DNA from 2 places in the Pseudarthrobacter sp. B907 genome. Region 2 is predicted to be linked to the other one. Evidence: riboswitches for the same ligand, from Rfam matches in the RefSeq annotation. Region 2 holds a riboswitch; the other holds the start of a gene.
The links. A riboswitch is a leader RNA that binds a small molecule or an ion and turns the genes downstream of it on or off. The one in region 2 is predicted to bind S-adenosylmethionine.

Region 1 (7,825 bases), on a different contig from region 2:
CGGCCGGCGCCCAGTCCCGCAGGAGCTCTCCAATGTCCAATGCCTGGTCCTTTGAAACCCGTCAGATCCACGCCGGCCAGGAGCCGGACTCCGCCACCGGCGCCCGGTCGCTGCCGATCTACCAGACGACGTCGTTCGTCTTTCCCAGCGCCGAAAGCGCCGCCAACCGGTTCGCGCTCGCCGAACTCGCGCCCATCTACACCCGGATCGGCAACCCCACCCAGGACGCCGTGGAGCAGCGGGTCGCGAGCCTCGAAGGCGGCCTCGGCGCGCTCCTGCTAAGCTCCGGGCAGGCTGCGGAGACCTTCGCAATCCTGAACATCGCCGAGGTCGGGGACCACGTCGTCGCCAGCCCCAGCCTGTACGGCGGCACCTACAACCTGCTGGCCCACACCCTGAAGAAGTTCGGCATCTCCGTCACGTTCGTGGAGGACCCGGACAACCTGGACCAATGGCGCGACGCCGTGCAGCCGAACACCAAACTGTTCTTCGGCGAGGTGGTCTCCAACCCCCGCCAGGACGTGCTGGACATTGAGGGTATAGCGGAGGTGGCCCATCAGGCCGGGGTGCCGCTGATCGTGGACAACACCCTCTCCACCCCGTACCTGATCCGGCCGATCGAGTGGGGCGCCGACATTGTCGTCCACTCTGCCACCAAGTACCTCGGCGGCCACGGCGCCGCGATCGCCGGCGTGATTGTCGACTCCGGCAACTTCGACTTCGGCAAGGACCCGGAGCGTTTCCCCGGCTTCAACACCCCGGACCCCACGTACAACGGCCTGGTCTACGCCCGGGACCTCGGCGCGGACGGGGCGCTGGGGGCAAACCTCGCCTTCATCCTCAAGGCCAGGGTCCAGCTGCTGCGCGACCTCGGCTCGGCCGTGTCCCCGTTCAACGCCTTCCTCATCGCCCAGGGCATCGAGACGCTGAGCCTGCGGGTGGAACGGCACGTCGCCAACGCCACCCGGGTGGCCGAATGGCTGGAAGCCAGGGACGACGTCGAATCCGTCGCCTACGCCGGGCTGCCGTCCAGCCCCTGGTACGAGCGCGGCCGCAAGTACGGTCCGAAGGGCACCGGCGCCATCGTCGCCTTCAACCTCGCCGGGGGAGCGGAGGCCGGCAAACGCTTCGTTGACGCCCTCGAACTGCACTCGCACGTGGCGAACATCGGTGACGTGCGCTCACTGGTGATCCACCCGGCGTCGACCACGCACAGCCAGCTCTCGCCGGAACAGCAGGCGGTGGCCGGCGTCCATCCGGGGCTGGTGCGGCTGTCGGTGGGGCTCGAACACATCGACGACATCATTGCGGACCTCGACGCCGGCTTCCGGGCAGCCAAGGACGCCTGAGGTCATACGGAAGCCGACGCCGAAATTCCCCACCTTTGCGGGCGCGACGGCGGGACGCGCCGACATTTTCGGGGCGACCCGCCGGACACGGCCTTTAAAGGTGGGGAAACTGGGCTGCCGTAGGATCCGGCTGTCACACGGCCGTCACAATCTTCGCGCTTGCCCCGCCGGGTTTCGTAGAATCGACGCAGGTCATGAGTGCCAGCGACAGCCCCGGCTTGCTGGCCGGCAACCCTCCTTCCGCGGCGGGGTGCCCCGGGTGAAGACCTGGCCCGCCGGTCAGCTGACGGCGGGCAAGCGCGAGGTTAGGTCCCCACATGACGATTGCCGTCTCCCGTACGGGAGTACCCGAAAACAAGCCCGCGGTCCCGGACGGAACCGTTCAGTACCTGTCGATCGGCTCCCTGGTGCTGGAATCCGGCGCCACCTTGCCGGAGGCCACGCTCGCCTACGAAACCTGGGGCACCCTAAACGCGGACGCCTCTAATGCGGTGCTGATCGAACACGCCCTGACCGGGGACACCCACGTCACCCGCGGCGCCGGCGAGGAGCCGGGATGGTGGGAGCAGCTGGCCGGCCCCGGCGCCCCGGTGGACACGGACAAGTACTTTGTTGTCTCCATCAACATCCTCGGCGGCTGCTACGGCTCCACCGGGCCCTCGACGCCGGCGCCGGACGGCCGGCCGTGGGGCTCCCGCTTCCCGCTGGTAACCCTTCGCGACAGCACCGCCGCCGAAGCCCGGCTCGCCGACGCCCTCGGGATCGGCAGCTGGTACGCCGTGCTCGGCGGCTCCCTCGGCGGAGCCCGCGCCCTGGAATGGGCGGTCAGCTACCCGGCGCGGGTCCGGCGCTGCGCTGTTATTTCCGTCGGTGCCAGCAGCACGGCCGAGCAGATTGCCTTCGCGCAGGCCCAGACCCTCGCCATCCGCCAGGACCCTCATTTCAACGGCGGCGACTACTACGGCGGCCCGGAGCCGGACGCCGGGCTGGCCTTGGCGCGCCGGATCGCCCACATCACCTACCGCTCCGCCGCCGAGCTGGACGGCCGCTTCGGACGGAACGCCCAGGCCGCCGAGGCGCCGCTGGAGGCCGGGTCGCTGGCGGGACGGGGCCGCTACCAGGTGGAGAGCTACCTCGATCACCAGGGCAACAAGCTGGTGCGCCGTTTCGACGCCAACAGCTACATTGCCATCACCGAGGCGCTTATGAGCCACGACGTCACGCGCGGCCGCGGCACCCTGGAGGAGGCCGTTTCCCGCGCCACGGCGGAGTTCTTCGTGGCGGCCGTGGACTCGGACCGGCTGTACTTCCCGGCCCAGTCCGATGAACTCGCCGCCGCCTTGCCGGGTGAGGTTCCGGTGCACATCATCGAAGCTCCGATCGGCCACGACGGCTTCCTGACCGAAATCGGCCAGCTCAGCGGGCAGCTCCGGAGCACCTTCTTCGCGTAGCCAAGGGGAGGTGTGTGCATTTTTGCAGACACGCCCTGCGTGATTAGTGGTTGAGCCTGCCGGGATGCGGGGCCATACTCGTGGAGAATGACGCCGTGTGTCCCAACTCACACGCGCGTTGTCAACCCAATGGTCCACAGGGTGTCGAAGGCGACACCAAAGGAGTTCGCATGAGCACGGAAAACGCCGCCGCACGGCGCGCAGAGGAGCCGGACGTCAAGACGTCCGGACTGAAGAAGGTAGTAACGGCCTCCATGGCCGGCACGGTTGTCGAGTGGTATGAGTTCTTCCTCTACGCCTCCGCCGCCACCCTGGTCTTCGGCAAGATGTTCTTCCCCAACTCGGGTACGGAACTGGACGGCATTCTTGCCGCGTTCCTGACTTACGCGGTGGGTTTCGTGGCCCGCCCGATCGGCGGCATCGTCTTTGGCCACTTCGGTGACAAGTTCGGCCGCAAGCAGCTGCTGCAGCTCAGCATCATTCTGGTGGGCGTCTCCACCTTCCTGATGGGCTGCCTCCCCAGCTTCGCGCAGATCGGTTACTGGGCACCGGCCCTGCTGGTCTTCCTGCGCTTCGCCCAGGGCTTCGCCGTAGGCGGCGAATGGGGCGGCGCCGTGCTACTCGTGGCCGAGCACAGCCCGAGCAAGTCCCGCGGCTTCTGGTCCAGCTGGCCGCAGTCGGCCGTCCCGCTCGGCAACCTGCTCGCCACCGCCGTGCTGTTCATCCTCTCCTCCACGCTGTCCTCCGCGGACTTCCTCGGCTGGGGCTGGCGCGTGGCATTCTGGCTCTCCGCCGTGATCGTCGTCGTCGGCTACTACATCCGCACCAAGGTCCAGGACGCCCCGATCTTCCTCGAGGCACAGAAGGAAGTTGTCACCGAAAACAAGGGCTACGGCGTCGCCGAAGTCTTCCGCCGCTACCCCCGCGGCGTGTTCACCGCCATGGGCCTGCGGTTCGCGGAAAACATCCTGTACTACCTCGTGGTCACTTTCTCCATCACTTACCTGAAGACCGTGGTCCACGCCGACACCGCCAAGATCCTGCTCCTGCTGCTCGTGGCGCACGCGATTCACTTCTCCGTGGTCCCGGTGGTGGGCCGGCTCTCGGACCGCTTCGGCCGCAAGCCCGTTTACATGGCAGGTGCCGTCCTGGGTGCGACCTGGGGCTTCTTCGCCTTCCCGATGATGGACACCGGCAACGACTTCATCATCCTGGCCGCCGTCATCATCGGCCTGCTCTTCCACGCACTGATGTACGCCGGGCAGCCGGCCATCATGGCCGAGATGTTCCCGACCCGGATGCGTTACTCCGGCGTCTCGCTCGGCTACCAGGTGACGTCGATCGTGGCCGGTTCGCTCGCCCCGATCATCGCCGTCGCGCTCCTGGGCCAGTACAAGTCCTCCGTTCCGGTGGCCATCTACCTGCTCATCGCCTGCGTTGTCACCATGGTCGCCGTGTACTTCCTGAAGGAAACCCGCGGCATCTCCCTGCACGACGTCGACGCCGCCGACGCCCAGGGCACCGCCGACCTCCTTGCCGCAGGCAAGAAGTAAGGCAAGAAGTAAGCTCCATTGGCACCACGCTGCCCGTGTCCGCGTTCACCGCGGGCGCGGGCAGCTGCCGTTAACCGTCCCCGATTAGCCCGCCGTCACCGGCATTTTCGCGGGCGGCTCATCCACGACTCGACCGGTTCCGAAGTTCGGGCGCGAGAGGTTCAGGCGCCAAAGGCAAGGTGTGCCGTCTATTGTGTGTCGGGCCCGAGGCGCATGCTCTCTGACCAGGCGGCCCAGTCTTTCGGGTGGATCGAGGGGCGGCCGATGAGGTAGCCCTGCCCAGCGCTCATGCCGAGTCCTGCCACGGCCGCGAGGTCCTCAGGCGTTTCGATCCCTTCAGCGATCAGCGTGGCGCCGATTTGGCGGGCAAACTCCACCATGGCGGCGCCGAGTGCGTGCTGGCCCTGGTCGTCGTCGATCCCGGCGATCAGGCTGCGGTCCAGTTTGATGATTTCGGGCCGGACGTGGAGGACATGGCGCATGGAGGCGAAGCCGGAGCCGGCGTCGTCCACGGCGATGCGGAGCCCCTCTTTCCGCAACGGGGCCAGCACGGCAAGGAGCGGGGCGTATTCGCTTACTTCGAGCCGTTCCGTTAGTTCCAGGACAATTCGTTTCGGGGGCAGCCCGGAGCGCTGGAGCAGGTCAGGCAGACGTGGGTCCAGACACGTCTCCGGGGAAAGGTTCAAAGCCACGTAGATGCCCGGGGGAAGTCCCTGCGCCGTCTCCAGTGCTTTCTCCATGGCGGCGAACTCAAGTTCACTCAACAGGCCGACGATGGCGGCCTCCTTGAACCAGAATTCGGGGCCGGCACCGTCCTCGCCGACGAACCGGGTCAGCGCCTCGACGCCGAGGAGTTTGCCTGTTGCGAGGCTGTGGATGGGCTGGAAGGCCGTAAGGAGCCGGTCCTGGTCGAGCATCAGTTGGAGCTGTTCGCGGTTGAGGGAATCCATCGCCTCCTGTGCCGTCAACGGCGGGAGCATCCGGCTCGTGCCCTCGAATCCTCCGGGCCGGTCGTCCGTGGCGGGGCGGACAGTGCCGGAGACTTCCATCCATACGGCGCCGCCGTCGCGGTGCCGGCACCGAACGATGACACCTGTCCAGCCCGGTCCGGAGGCGGCCGCCACGTCGAGCTTGGCGCGCGCCAGGTCGCCGCCATCGATGACGAGGTCGCATCGCTGGCCGAGCAACTCGTCCGGCTTCCATCCGAGAAGGTTCTCACTGGTCGGGCTCGAAAACGTGAAGCGTCCCCGGTCGTCGACGGCCCACACCCACTCCTGGCTGGTGATCAGGACAGTGTCCATCAACTGGGCGGTAGCCCCAGCACGGCGCCTCTCAGCCCGGTGCCCCCTGCGGAAACGTACAGCCAGGACTAGAGCCATGGCCATGGGCGCCAACACGAGGAGACTGGCCAGCAACCGGTCCCTTGGTTCATCCAGGATGCCTTCAGGGTCAAGGATCACGATGGCGGCCGCCGTCACGGCGAACACCATCTGGATGGCCAGCACAACAACCAGTACATCGCGTATCCGCGGCGAACCCGAATTCTTTGACATTTCCATTCCCCCAGGCTTGGTAACATGAGCCTACTACCGTGCCTGATCGGATTGGTGGGATAGGGACCACCAGCGTTTCTCGGGCGCGATGGATCTTGATGTTCGCAATCCGACCCCGCTCCGGGCGCCGTTGCCCCCGGATTATGGTCAGAATGTCTTCGCGGTGAAGAGAGAATCGCCGTGGATGTCGTCGGGTTCCACCCGCCCGGTTTCGACGAAGCCGAGTTTGGCCAGCACGCGGCGTGACGCGGTGTTCCAGTCACGGACCGTCGCCCAAATGCGTCGGTAGCCTGATTCCTGCGCCTGTTGGAGGACGGACCGGGAGGCCTCGGTCGCAAACCCCTGGCGCCAGACGTCGCGGAGGAACTCGAAGGCGAGCTCCGGTTCCTCGGGCTGTCCATGCCGGTTGGGAATCAGCCCGCAATAGCCAATGACCTGCCCCGAACCCTTTTGCTCGGCGGCCAGCAACCCGGGGAAGGGATGCCGATCGTCGCGACGGATGCTGTCCTCGATATCTTCCAGCGTGGGGTGACCATCGGCACTGATGCGGCGATGCGGAGGAACGCGTGGATCGCGCTCGGTCCACAGTTCGCGCAGGACAGCGGCGTCGGACACCTGCCATGGCCGCAGCAGCAGTCGATCTGTTTCGAGGGCGGCATCGATCCGAGGTACTGGCACGTAGTCCATAGCGACAATTATGGGGCGTGACCTATAGCGCGGGGAGGTCCCCACGCAGCCCCCCGGCTCAGCCCGCCAGCACATCTTGGCGTTCGGCGATCTCGGCCCTGACCGCCGCCAGCACGGCCTGCACCGGCGCCGAGCGCAGCGACTCCGCCCGCGCCACCGCCCAGATCGGCAGCTGCCGCTGGAAGTCGTCCGGCAGAACCGGCACAAAGCCGGGTTTGCCGACGACGAGGAAGTTGGGCAGCAGCCCGATCCCGGCGGCGCGGCGGACGGCCTCGAGCTGGGCGAAGATGCTCGTGGCCTGAAAGCTGGAGCGGGGCATCGGGAGCTGGGTGGAGCGGTGGCCCAGCTCCGCGACCTGCAGTGCCGACTCCACGTAGGAGACAAAGCCGTGCCGCCGAACGTCGTCGAGGGTTTCCGGAAGCCCGTGCTCATCCGCGTACTGCGGGCTCGCGTAAAGCCGCAGGAAGTAGTTGGACAGGAAAATGGTCTGCGCGTTGCTGACCTCCAGGTTGCCCACCACCACCTCCAGGTCCACGCCGGAGCGGTTTTGGCTGACTTTGCGGGTGGCGCTGAGCATCTCCACGTTTAGCAGCGGGTGTTCCTGCTGCAGCCGGACCAGGGCCGGGGCGACGAATTCCGCGCCGAAGCCGTCCGGCGTGCTGATCCGGACCAGGCCGGAGAGCACGTCCTCGCCCCGGGCGATCCGGCCGGACAATGCGCCGAGGGTCCCCTCGATGGCCTCCGCGGCCACCACCGCCTGGGACCCCAGCTCGGTGAGCTCCCAGCCGTGCGGGCTGCGCTCCAGCGTCCGGCCGCCGAGCTGTTTGTCCAGGGCGAGGATTCTGCGCGAGATGGTGGTGTGCGTGGTGCCCAGAGTCTCAGCGACGGCGTTGAACCGGCCCAGCCGGGCCACCGTCAGCAGGATCAGCAGGTCGTCCGGGCTGGGAAGCCGCTTCAAGTCCACCGTTGGCCTTTCGTCGATGTGTGCATCGATGCACATGCCATCTTCACTTTTTCCCCTTGATTGCACTGTAGCAGGGTGTGATGCTGGACACGGAACTCCGGCAATTGCGCCGGACACAATGCAAAGCAAAGGAGCTTATGCCATGGCAGTTGTCGCCTGGATCGGACTGGGAAACATGGGCGGGTCCATGTCGGTGAACCTCGCCAAAGCCGGAAACGAGGTCCGCGGCTTCGACCTGAACCTCGAGGCCGTGGCGGCAGCCGAGGCC
Region 2 (7,825 bases):
TGGAAGTGTCGGCCGAATACGTTGCCCGGAACGGCCGCACCCGGCTGGTGGACGTCACCACCCAGCCTTCGGAGCTGCGGGCGCCGGAGGACAAGATCCACCCGATGCCCTTCCCCGGCCTGAACATCGACAACCTGCCGTTCTTCGCCGTGATCGCCGCCAACGCCCACGGCCAAACGATGATCCACGACTGGGTCTATGAGAACCGGGCCATCTACCTGACCGAGCTGAACAAGCTCGGGGCCCAGGTCCAGCTCCTGGATCCGCACCGGATCTACGTCAACGGGCCCACCAAGTGGCGGGCCGCGGAGGTCGGCTGCCCGCCGGCCCTGCGCCCGGCGGCCTGCCTGCTGCTGGCCATGCTCGCCGCCCGCGGCGTGTCCGAGCTGCGCAACATCTACGTGATCGAGCGCGGCTATGAGGACCTGGCCGAACGGCTCAACACGATCGGCGCCAAGATCGAGTATTTCCAGGACTAAGCAGCCTGAATCGCCCGGCCGTTGGGGGTAGCGCCACGGGGGAGGGGCTGACGGACAATGGTTCCATGCGCACCTTTGGCGTCGAGGAGGAACTGCTGATCGTGGACCCCGCCACCGGGGTCCCGTTGGCGCTGGCCGACGCTCTGCTGGGCGGTCTGAAGCCGCAGCCCGCCGCCGGGACGGCGCCGGCCACGGAGCCCGCGCACGACGATTCGGGGTTCAGCTTCGAGCTCAAGCTGGAGCAGATCGAAACCCAGACCCTGCCCTGCCTGGATTACGGCGCCCTGCTCCGGCAGATCCGGGCGGCCCGGGCTTTCACCGACCGGGCCGCCCAGACTCACGGCGCCCGCGTGGCGGCCCTGGCCACGTCGCCGCTGGCGTCGGTCACGCACACCACGCCCAACCCGCGCTACGCCACCATGCAGAAGAGGTTCGGCCTCACCGTGCAGGAGCAGCTGACCTGCGGGTTCCATGTCCACACTTTGGTGGAGTCGCCGGAGGAAGCGGTCGCGGTGCTGGACCGGATCCGGGACAAGCTCGCCGTGCTGATCGCCCTCAGCGCCAACTCGCCCTACTGGAACGGCACGGAGACCGGCTTCGAGAGCTATCGGACGCAGGCGTGGAACCGGTGGCCCGGGTCCGGGCCCACCATGATCTTTGGCAGCCTGCCGGTCTACCGCCGGGTGGTGAGCCGCCTGGTGGAGACCGGTGTCCTGATGGACGAGGGGATGGTCTACTTCGATTCGCGGCTGTGCCGGCACCACCCCACCGTGGAGGTGCGGGTCGCGGATGTGTGCCTGCGGGCCGAGGACGCGGCGCTGATCGCTGTCCTGGTGCGGGCGCTGGTCGAGACGGCGGCCCGGGAATGGGACGACGGCGTTGACCCCGCCCCGGTGCCAACGCTGCTGTTGCGGATGGCGGCCTGGCAGGCCAGCAACTGCGGGCTGCGCGGGCAGCTGCTCGACTTTGGAACCTTCACCCCCGCCCCGGCGGCCGAGGTGGTGCATGCCCTCGTGGACTTCCTGGCCCCCGTGCTGGCAGAGCAGGGCGAACTGGACCTCGCGCGGCTCGGCGTCAACCGGATCCTGGCGGACGGCACGGGGTCGGAGCAACAACGGCAGGCGCTCAGCGCCCCTCGCCAGGACACCCCCGCCGACGACGCGGGGCTGGCCGCCGTCGTCGCCCACGCGGTGCGGGTCACGACGCGCGGCGTGGACACTGAGGGGATGGAGGGCGCAGCGGAACCGGCCCCCACATTGTCCCGGGTCCGCCGGAGCTAGACCTGCTTGAGCGCGTGCCCGAGGTCCCGGATCAGGTCCTCCACCTCTTCCAAGCCCACCGACAACCGCACCACGCCGTCGCTCAGCCCGATCGCCGCGCGGCCCTCCGGGCCCATGGCACGGTGCGTCGTGGTGGCCGGATGGGTGATCAGCGACTTTGAGTCGCCCAGGTTGTTGGAGATGTCGATGATCCTCAGCGCGTCCAGCAGCGCGAAGGCGGCCTCTTTTGCCGAACGACCCGGGGACGGGGACAACTCGAAGGTCAGTACGGTGCCGCCGGCCTTCATCTGCCGGGCGGCGAGTTCGTACTGCGGGTGGGAGGCCAGCAAAGGGTATTTGACCCAGCTGACCGCGGGCTGCTCCTCGAGCCAGCCGGCCAGCCGCAGCGCGGAAGCGGAGGAGTGGTTCACGCGAAGGCCCATGGTCTCCAGGCCCTTGGTGAGTACCCAGGCGTTGAACGCCGAGAGCGCCGGGCCGGTGTGGCGCATAAGCTGCTTGACCGGGCCGTCGATGAACTCTTTGGTGCCCAGGATCGCGCCGCCGAGCACCCGGCCCTGGCCGTCGATGTGCTTGGTGCCGGAGTAGACGATCACGTCCGCGCCGAGTTCCCCGCAGCGCTGGAGCAGGGGGGTGGCAAAAACATTGTCGACGACGACCGTCGCGCCGGCGGCGTGCGCCAGCTCGCTCACGGCGGCGATGTCCACGATTTCCTGCATCGGGTTGGACGGGGACTCGAAGAAGACCGCCGTCGTCGGTTCCGACAGCGCCGTGCGCCACTGCTCCAGGTCCGGGCCGTCCACGAAGACCGTCTCTACGCCCCAGCGCGGAAGGATCTCGTTGAGGATCACAAAGCAGGAGCCGAACAGCGAGCGGGCCGCGACCACCCGGTCGCCGGTTGCCAGCAGCGCCCCGAGCGCGGTGAACACCGCGGACATGCCCGAGGCGGTGGCGAAGCATGCCTCGGTGCCCTCGAGCAGCCGGAGCCGCTCCTGGAACGTGGCCACGGAGGGGTTGCCGTAGCGCGAATAGACAAAGCGCTCGTCCTCGCCGGTGAAGGCACGCTCCGCCGCGGCGGCGGATTCGTAGACGAAGCCGGAGTTCAGGAAAATCGGCTCGGTGGTCTCCTGGAAACCGGTGCGGTCAAGCCCGCCGCGGACTGCCTGGGTGTCCGGGCTCCAGCCCTGGGCATCGGGATTGAAGCCCACTTAGCGCTCGTCCCGGTTGGTCGGGAGGCCGCGGTTCTTCCAGCCATTCACGGTGCGGGCGCCGGAGGCATCCGGTTCGCCCTCGAAGCCTTCCAGGACGTTGTAGGCGGTGAAGCCGGCGGCCGTGGCGGCGGTGGCAGCCGCCACGGAGCGCGCACCGGAGCGGCAGAGGAAGATGAGGTCGGCGCCACCGTCGTCCGGCAGCTGCGCCCGCAACTGCTCCAGGAACCCCGGGTTGGGGGCGCCGCCGGCCAGCGTCCACTGGATGAACAGCGGCTCCCGGCGTCCGCCCGCGGTCTCAGGGACGCCAATATGTGCCCACTCGCCCTCGGTGCGAACATCCACCAGGACGGCGCCGGCCTCAAGCTGCGCCCAGGCCTCCTCCGGGGTCAGGTCTCCGGCGTAGCTCACGCGTGGCCTTCGCCCTCGAACTCGACGGCGTCGAGTTCATCCACCGCGTTGGCGACGGCGGCGTCGGCGCTGGCGATCGCGGCCGGGAGCACCACGGCTTGGGCCACGATCACGGTGCTGCCGTTGAAGGTGGCCGAGGGGCTGCCGTGCAGGACGTAGCCTTCGGCCAGCGCGGCGGAGACGCGCTCGCAGAAGGTGCGGTCGTCGGGGCCGGTGAACAGGCGGTAAGCCAGCTTCTCCTCGGCGCCGGGGCCGGCCGGGGACGGTGCGGGGGCTGTCCCGGTTGCTGTATCAGGCACAGCGGGGGCGGACGCGTCAGGCATGACGGATCTCCTTCTTTCACGCTTGCAGCTCGAATTTCGATATGCCGAGTATTCACCTGAGGCACCCCGCCGCGAAAGGGAGGGTTGCCGACCGGCCAGTCAGGGCTTGGCACCGGGTCTCATTACTCCCGAAAAACCTAACACCTGCGACGGCGGCGGGCAGAGCCGCCGCCGTCATGTTAAGTCACTATGCGCTGGCCCGCCGATGCCGTAGGCTCACCCGTATCGCGTCTGCGGGCGGTGTGGTGGGGGCTCATTGCGCAGTGCGGCCCTGGCCGCCGCCCGGACTGTTCCCCTGGCCCTTTCGGCGAGATGCCAGCTACTTCAACGGAACCGGGGAACTCCATGAACCTGCCCATGAACCTGCGCCGCAGCGCACCAGCAGCCCTCCTGATTTCAGCGGCCCTCGCGCTGGCCGGCTGCGGCCAAACGACGACGCCGGCCACGTCTCCGGCGAACACCGTCGAGCCGGCCTCAGCCGCCGCCTCGCAGGCCGCCGGCCAGCCACGTAGCGCAGCGCCAACCCCGACGCCGACGCCGACGCCGAAGGCATTCACGGGGGCGGAACTGACGGCGATTATCGCGGGGCTTGCCGACGGCGAAGGGAATGCGCTTACGGTGGTGCCCGCGGAGCAGTTGGAGAAGGGCATCGAGATCTCGAAGCAGACGATGTCGGAGGCCGTGATATCCCCGGCAGAGTGCGCGGTCGTGGCGGACAGCAATGCCCAGATTCCGGCCGGCAGCACCTATGCCGGCGGTGTCGCCAAATCCACCACGGTCCAGGCCCTCACCGTCGTCACGCTGGTCGCCGTCGCGGATCAGAAACAGCTGGGGGTGAACCTCGAGGCGGCCGTGGCCAAAAGCAAAAAATGCACAAACTTCAGCATGGAGATCCGGGGCCAGAAGATCACGAGCCAGACCGAGATCCTGCCGGTGAAGACCAGCGCGGACACCTCGTTCGGCTCGCTGGCCACCCAGACCCTGCCGAGCGGGCAGCTTATGACAACGTTGCTGGTGACGGGCGTTAAGGGAAACCTGTCGGCCTCGGCGGTGGCCACAGGCCCGGACGTCACGCGGGCGGCGGCGGCCACGCTGGCCCGGCTCGTGGACGAAGCCCTCGCGCAGGGCGCCACCCGGAGCTGAGCGGCGGCGCTACTGGATCGTGGCGTACAGCGCGTTCAGCTCGGCCGTGAGCTGCCGGCGCAGCTCGGGGGTCCCGATTTCCTTGCCGTCGATGTGGTTTACCGGGGCGAGGAGCCGGATGCTGGAGATGAGCCACACGGCGTCCGCGTCGTAGAGGTCAGCGGGTACCAGCGGGCCGTAGCCCAGTTCCCAGCCGGCGGCCTTGGCCGCGGTGAACAGCGCGCCCTGCGAGGTGCCGGGAAGGATGCCGCTGTCCAGCTGCGGCGTGATCAGCCGGCGCACGGTGCGGACCCCGCCCGCGCCGTCGTCGGAAGTCTCCAGGTGCGCCAGCAGGACGGTCGACGTCGGGCCCTCCAGGACCCGTCCGTCGGCGGACGTGAAGATGACGTCGTCCGCGCCCTGGGCGTGGGCGTAGCGGAGCGCCGCCATGTTCACCGCGTAGGACAGGGTCTTGGCGCCCAGCAAAAGCCAGGGCGCGCGTTCGCCGACCTCGCTGTCATAGCCGCGGTCCAGCAGGATGACGTCGATGCCGGTCGCGCGCTGTTGGCGCCCTGCAGCCGGGGGCGGGGAGGCCTGGACCCAGCAGGTGGGCGTCGCGGCGCCCTCGACGCCGCGGGTGGCGAGGAGCTTCACCACGAGTTCGTCCGTCCCGTCGGCGTCACCGCCGGCCTGGCCGCGGAACTCGCTGATCGCGGTGCCGATGGCGCGGCGCCAGGCGTCCTCCGCCGGGATCTCGAGCTCCAGCGCCCGGGCGGAGCCGGCCAGCCGGCTCAGGTGGGCCTGCAGCTTCCGCGGCGCACCACCCACCGCCAGCAACGACTCGAAGACGCCGTCGCCGCGGGTGGCGCCCTGGTCCGTGGCCATCAGTTGCGGCCGGGACGAGTCGGCGACCCGGCCGTTCTCAAATGCGGGATCGAGGAACACCAGCACCGTGGCAGGGGCCGGAACAGAGGCGGAGGTAGTCATGCCTTCAGCTTAGTGCGGCCCGCGGCGGGATAAGCTGTGCGGGTTGCCCGTTCCGGAACTGTTCCGCGGGTCTGGAGCTTGAGGGGTACGCCTGTGCTGTGGCCGTTTCCGCTGACCGGGATATTGCCGTCCTGGGTGATTCTGATCCTGACGGTGATTGACCTCGTCATCCGTGTGCTGGCGTTGGGGATTATTCCCGGCAACCGCCGGCCCACCACCGCGATGGCCTGGCTGCTGGGCATCTTCTTTGTGCCGGCGCTTGGCCTGGTGCTCTTCCTGCTGTTCGGCAACTTCCGGCTCTCCCGCCGCCGCCGTGCCCAGCAGGAAGCCGTGAACACCCGGATCAGGGCCGGTACCTCCGAACTGGCCGCCGTCGAAAGCCGGTATAACGGGCCCGAATGGGTGGCGTCCGCCGCGGAACTGAACAAGACCCTCGGCTCGCTGCCGATGGTGGACGGCAACAGCGTGGAGCTGCTGCCCGGCTACCCGGATTCCATCAAGGCGATGGCCGCGGCGGTCCGGGAGGCCAAGTCCTTCGTCAACGCCGAGTTCTACATCATGAGCTCGGACCACGTCACCGACGACCTGCTGACGGCCCTGGAGGACGCCGCCGAGCGCGGCGTCGAGGTCCGGATCCTGTTCGACCACCTCGGCACGCTGCGCATCAAGGGGTACAGCAAGCTGATCGCACGGCTCAAGGCCAGCAAGATCCGCTGGCGGCCGATGCTGCCGCTGCGTCCGGTCCACGGCCAGTGGCGCCGGCCGGACCTGCGCAACCACCGCAAAATCATGGTGATCGACGGCGAGGTCGCCTTCACCGGCTCGCAGAACCTGATCGAACCGTCCTACAACAACCCGAAGCACCGCAAGGTGGGCCGCGAGTGGGTCGAGCTGATGACCTGCATGCGCGGCCAGATCGTCACCACCCTGAACGTAGTGTTCGCCACCGACTGGCTCAGCGAGACGGATGAGTCGCTGGAACACCAGCTGGGGCACCGGCCCGAGTCGGCGCCCGGAAACGTGACAGCCCAGGTGGTGCCCAGCGGCCCCGGCTTCATCACCGAAAACAACCTGCGCCTGTTCAACACGCTGATCTACTCCGCGCAACACAAGCTCTCGATCTGCAGCCCGTACTTCGTCCCGGACGACTCGCTGCTCTACGCGGTGACGACGGCGGCCCAGCGCGGCGTCGACGTCGAACTGTTCGTTTCGGAAAAGGGCGACCAGTTCCTGGTCCACCACGCCCAGCAGTCCTACTACGAGGCGCTGCTGGAGGCCGGGGTGCGGATCTACCTCTACAAGGCGCCGTTCGTGCTGCACGCCAAGCACTTCACGGTGGACGACGAGGTGGCCGTGCTGGGCTCGAGCAACATGGACATGCGCTCGTTCTCGCTCAACCTCGAGGTCTCGGTGATGCTGCTCGGCGAGGACATCGTGCAGCGGATCCGCGCCGTGGAAGACACCTACCGCGGCATATCGCGCGAGCTTAAGCTCGAGGACTGGGTCAAGCGGCCCATGGGCGTCAAGTACGTGGACAACGTCGCCCGGCTGACGGCCACCCTGCAGTAGACCTATCCCGGCGGGAACTCCGCGCCGAGCGCCGAGAGGACCCCGAAGGCCTTGGTCCGGATCTCTTCGTACTCGTCCTGCGCGGAGGAATCCGCGGTGATGGCGCCGCCGATGCCGAGGCTCAAGGTGTCGCGGTCCGTGCCGGCGGCGATCACCAGGGTCCGGATGGCTACGGCGAGGTCGGTGGCGCCGCTCAGGGAGAAGTAGCCGATCGCGCCGGAGTAGACGCCCCGGGGCGCGGCCTCGAGCCGGTCCAGAATGGCCATGGTACTGACCTTCGGGGCCCCGGTCATGGAGCCGGCCGGGAAGCAGGCCGCCACGGCCTCGGCCCGCGGCATCCCGGGCCGGAGCCGCGCGTCGATGGTGCTGACCATCTGGTGGACCGTGGCGTAGCTTTCGATCGCGCACAAGCGGCCGACCGAGACGGAGCCGGGCACCGCGAAGTGGCT

Region 1: another riboswitch for S-adenosylmethionine. It lies ahead of metX (homoserine O-acetyltransferase MetX); the one in region 2 lies ahead of ABLI39_RS13655 (DUF1737 domain-containing protein).

Annotation. Positions count from the first base shown of each region.
Region 1 covers NZ_JBEEQE010000005.1:196,798-204,622, forward strand. The annotation lists partial or broken gene ABLI39_RS06560 (bifunctional o-acetylhomoserine/o-acetylserine sulfhydrylase) at 21-1,349, shown strand; SAM riboswitch class IV at 1,540-1,655, shown strand; gene metX (homoserine O-acetyltransferase MetX) at 1,667-2,800, shown strand; gene ABLI39_RS06570 (MFS transporter) at 2,971-4,353, shown strand; gene ABLI39_RS06575 (sensor domain-containing phosphodiesterase) at 4,542-5,906, opposite strand; gene ABLI39_RS06580 (GNAT family N-acetyltransferase) at 6,054-6,593, opposite strand; gene ABLI39_RS06585 (LysR family transcriptional regulator) at 6,652-7,593, opposite strand; gene mmsB (3-hydroxyisobutyrate dehydrogenase) at 7,700-7,825, shown strand, end outside.
Region 2 covers NZ_JBEEQE010000016.1:44,546-52,370, forward strand. The annotation lists gene ABLI39_RS13635 (UDP-N-acetylglucosamine 1-carboxyvinyltransferase) at 1-479, shown strand, start outside; gene ABLI39_RS13640 (glutamate--cysteine ligase 2) at 545-1,759, shown strand; gene ABLI39_RS13645 (O-succinylhomoserine sulfhydrylase) at 1,756-2,964, opposite strand; gene ABLI39_RS13650 (rhodanese-like domain-containing protein) at 2,965-3,375, opposite strand; gene ABLI39_RS13655 (DUF1737 domain-containing protein) at 3,372-3,698, opposite strand; SAM riboswitch class IV at 3,712-3,825, opposite strand; gene ABLI39_RS13660 (hypothetical protein) at 4,044-4,841, shown strand; gene ABLI39_RS13665 (aminodeoxychorismate lyase) at 4,851-5,807, opposite strand; gene cls (cardiolipin synthase) at 5,901-7,376, shown strand; gene pabB (aminodeoxychorismate synthase component I) at 7,379-7,825, opposite strand, start outside.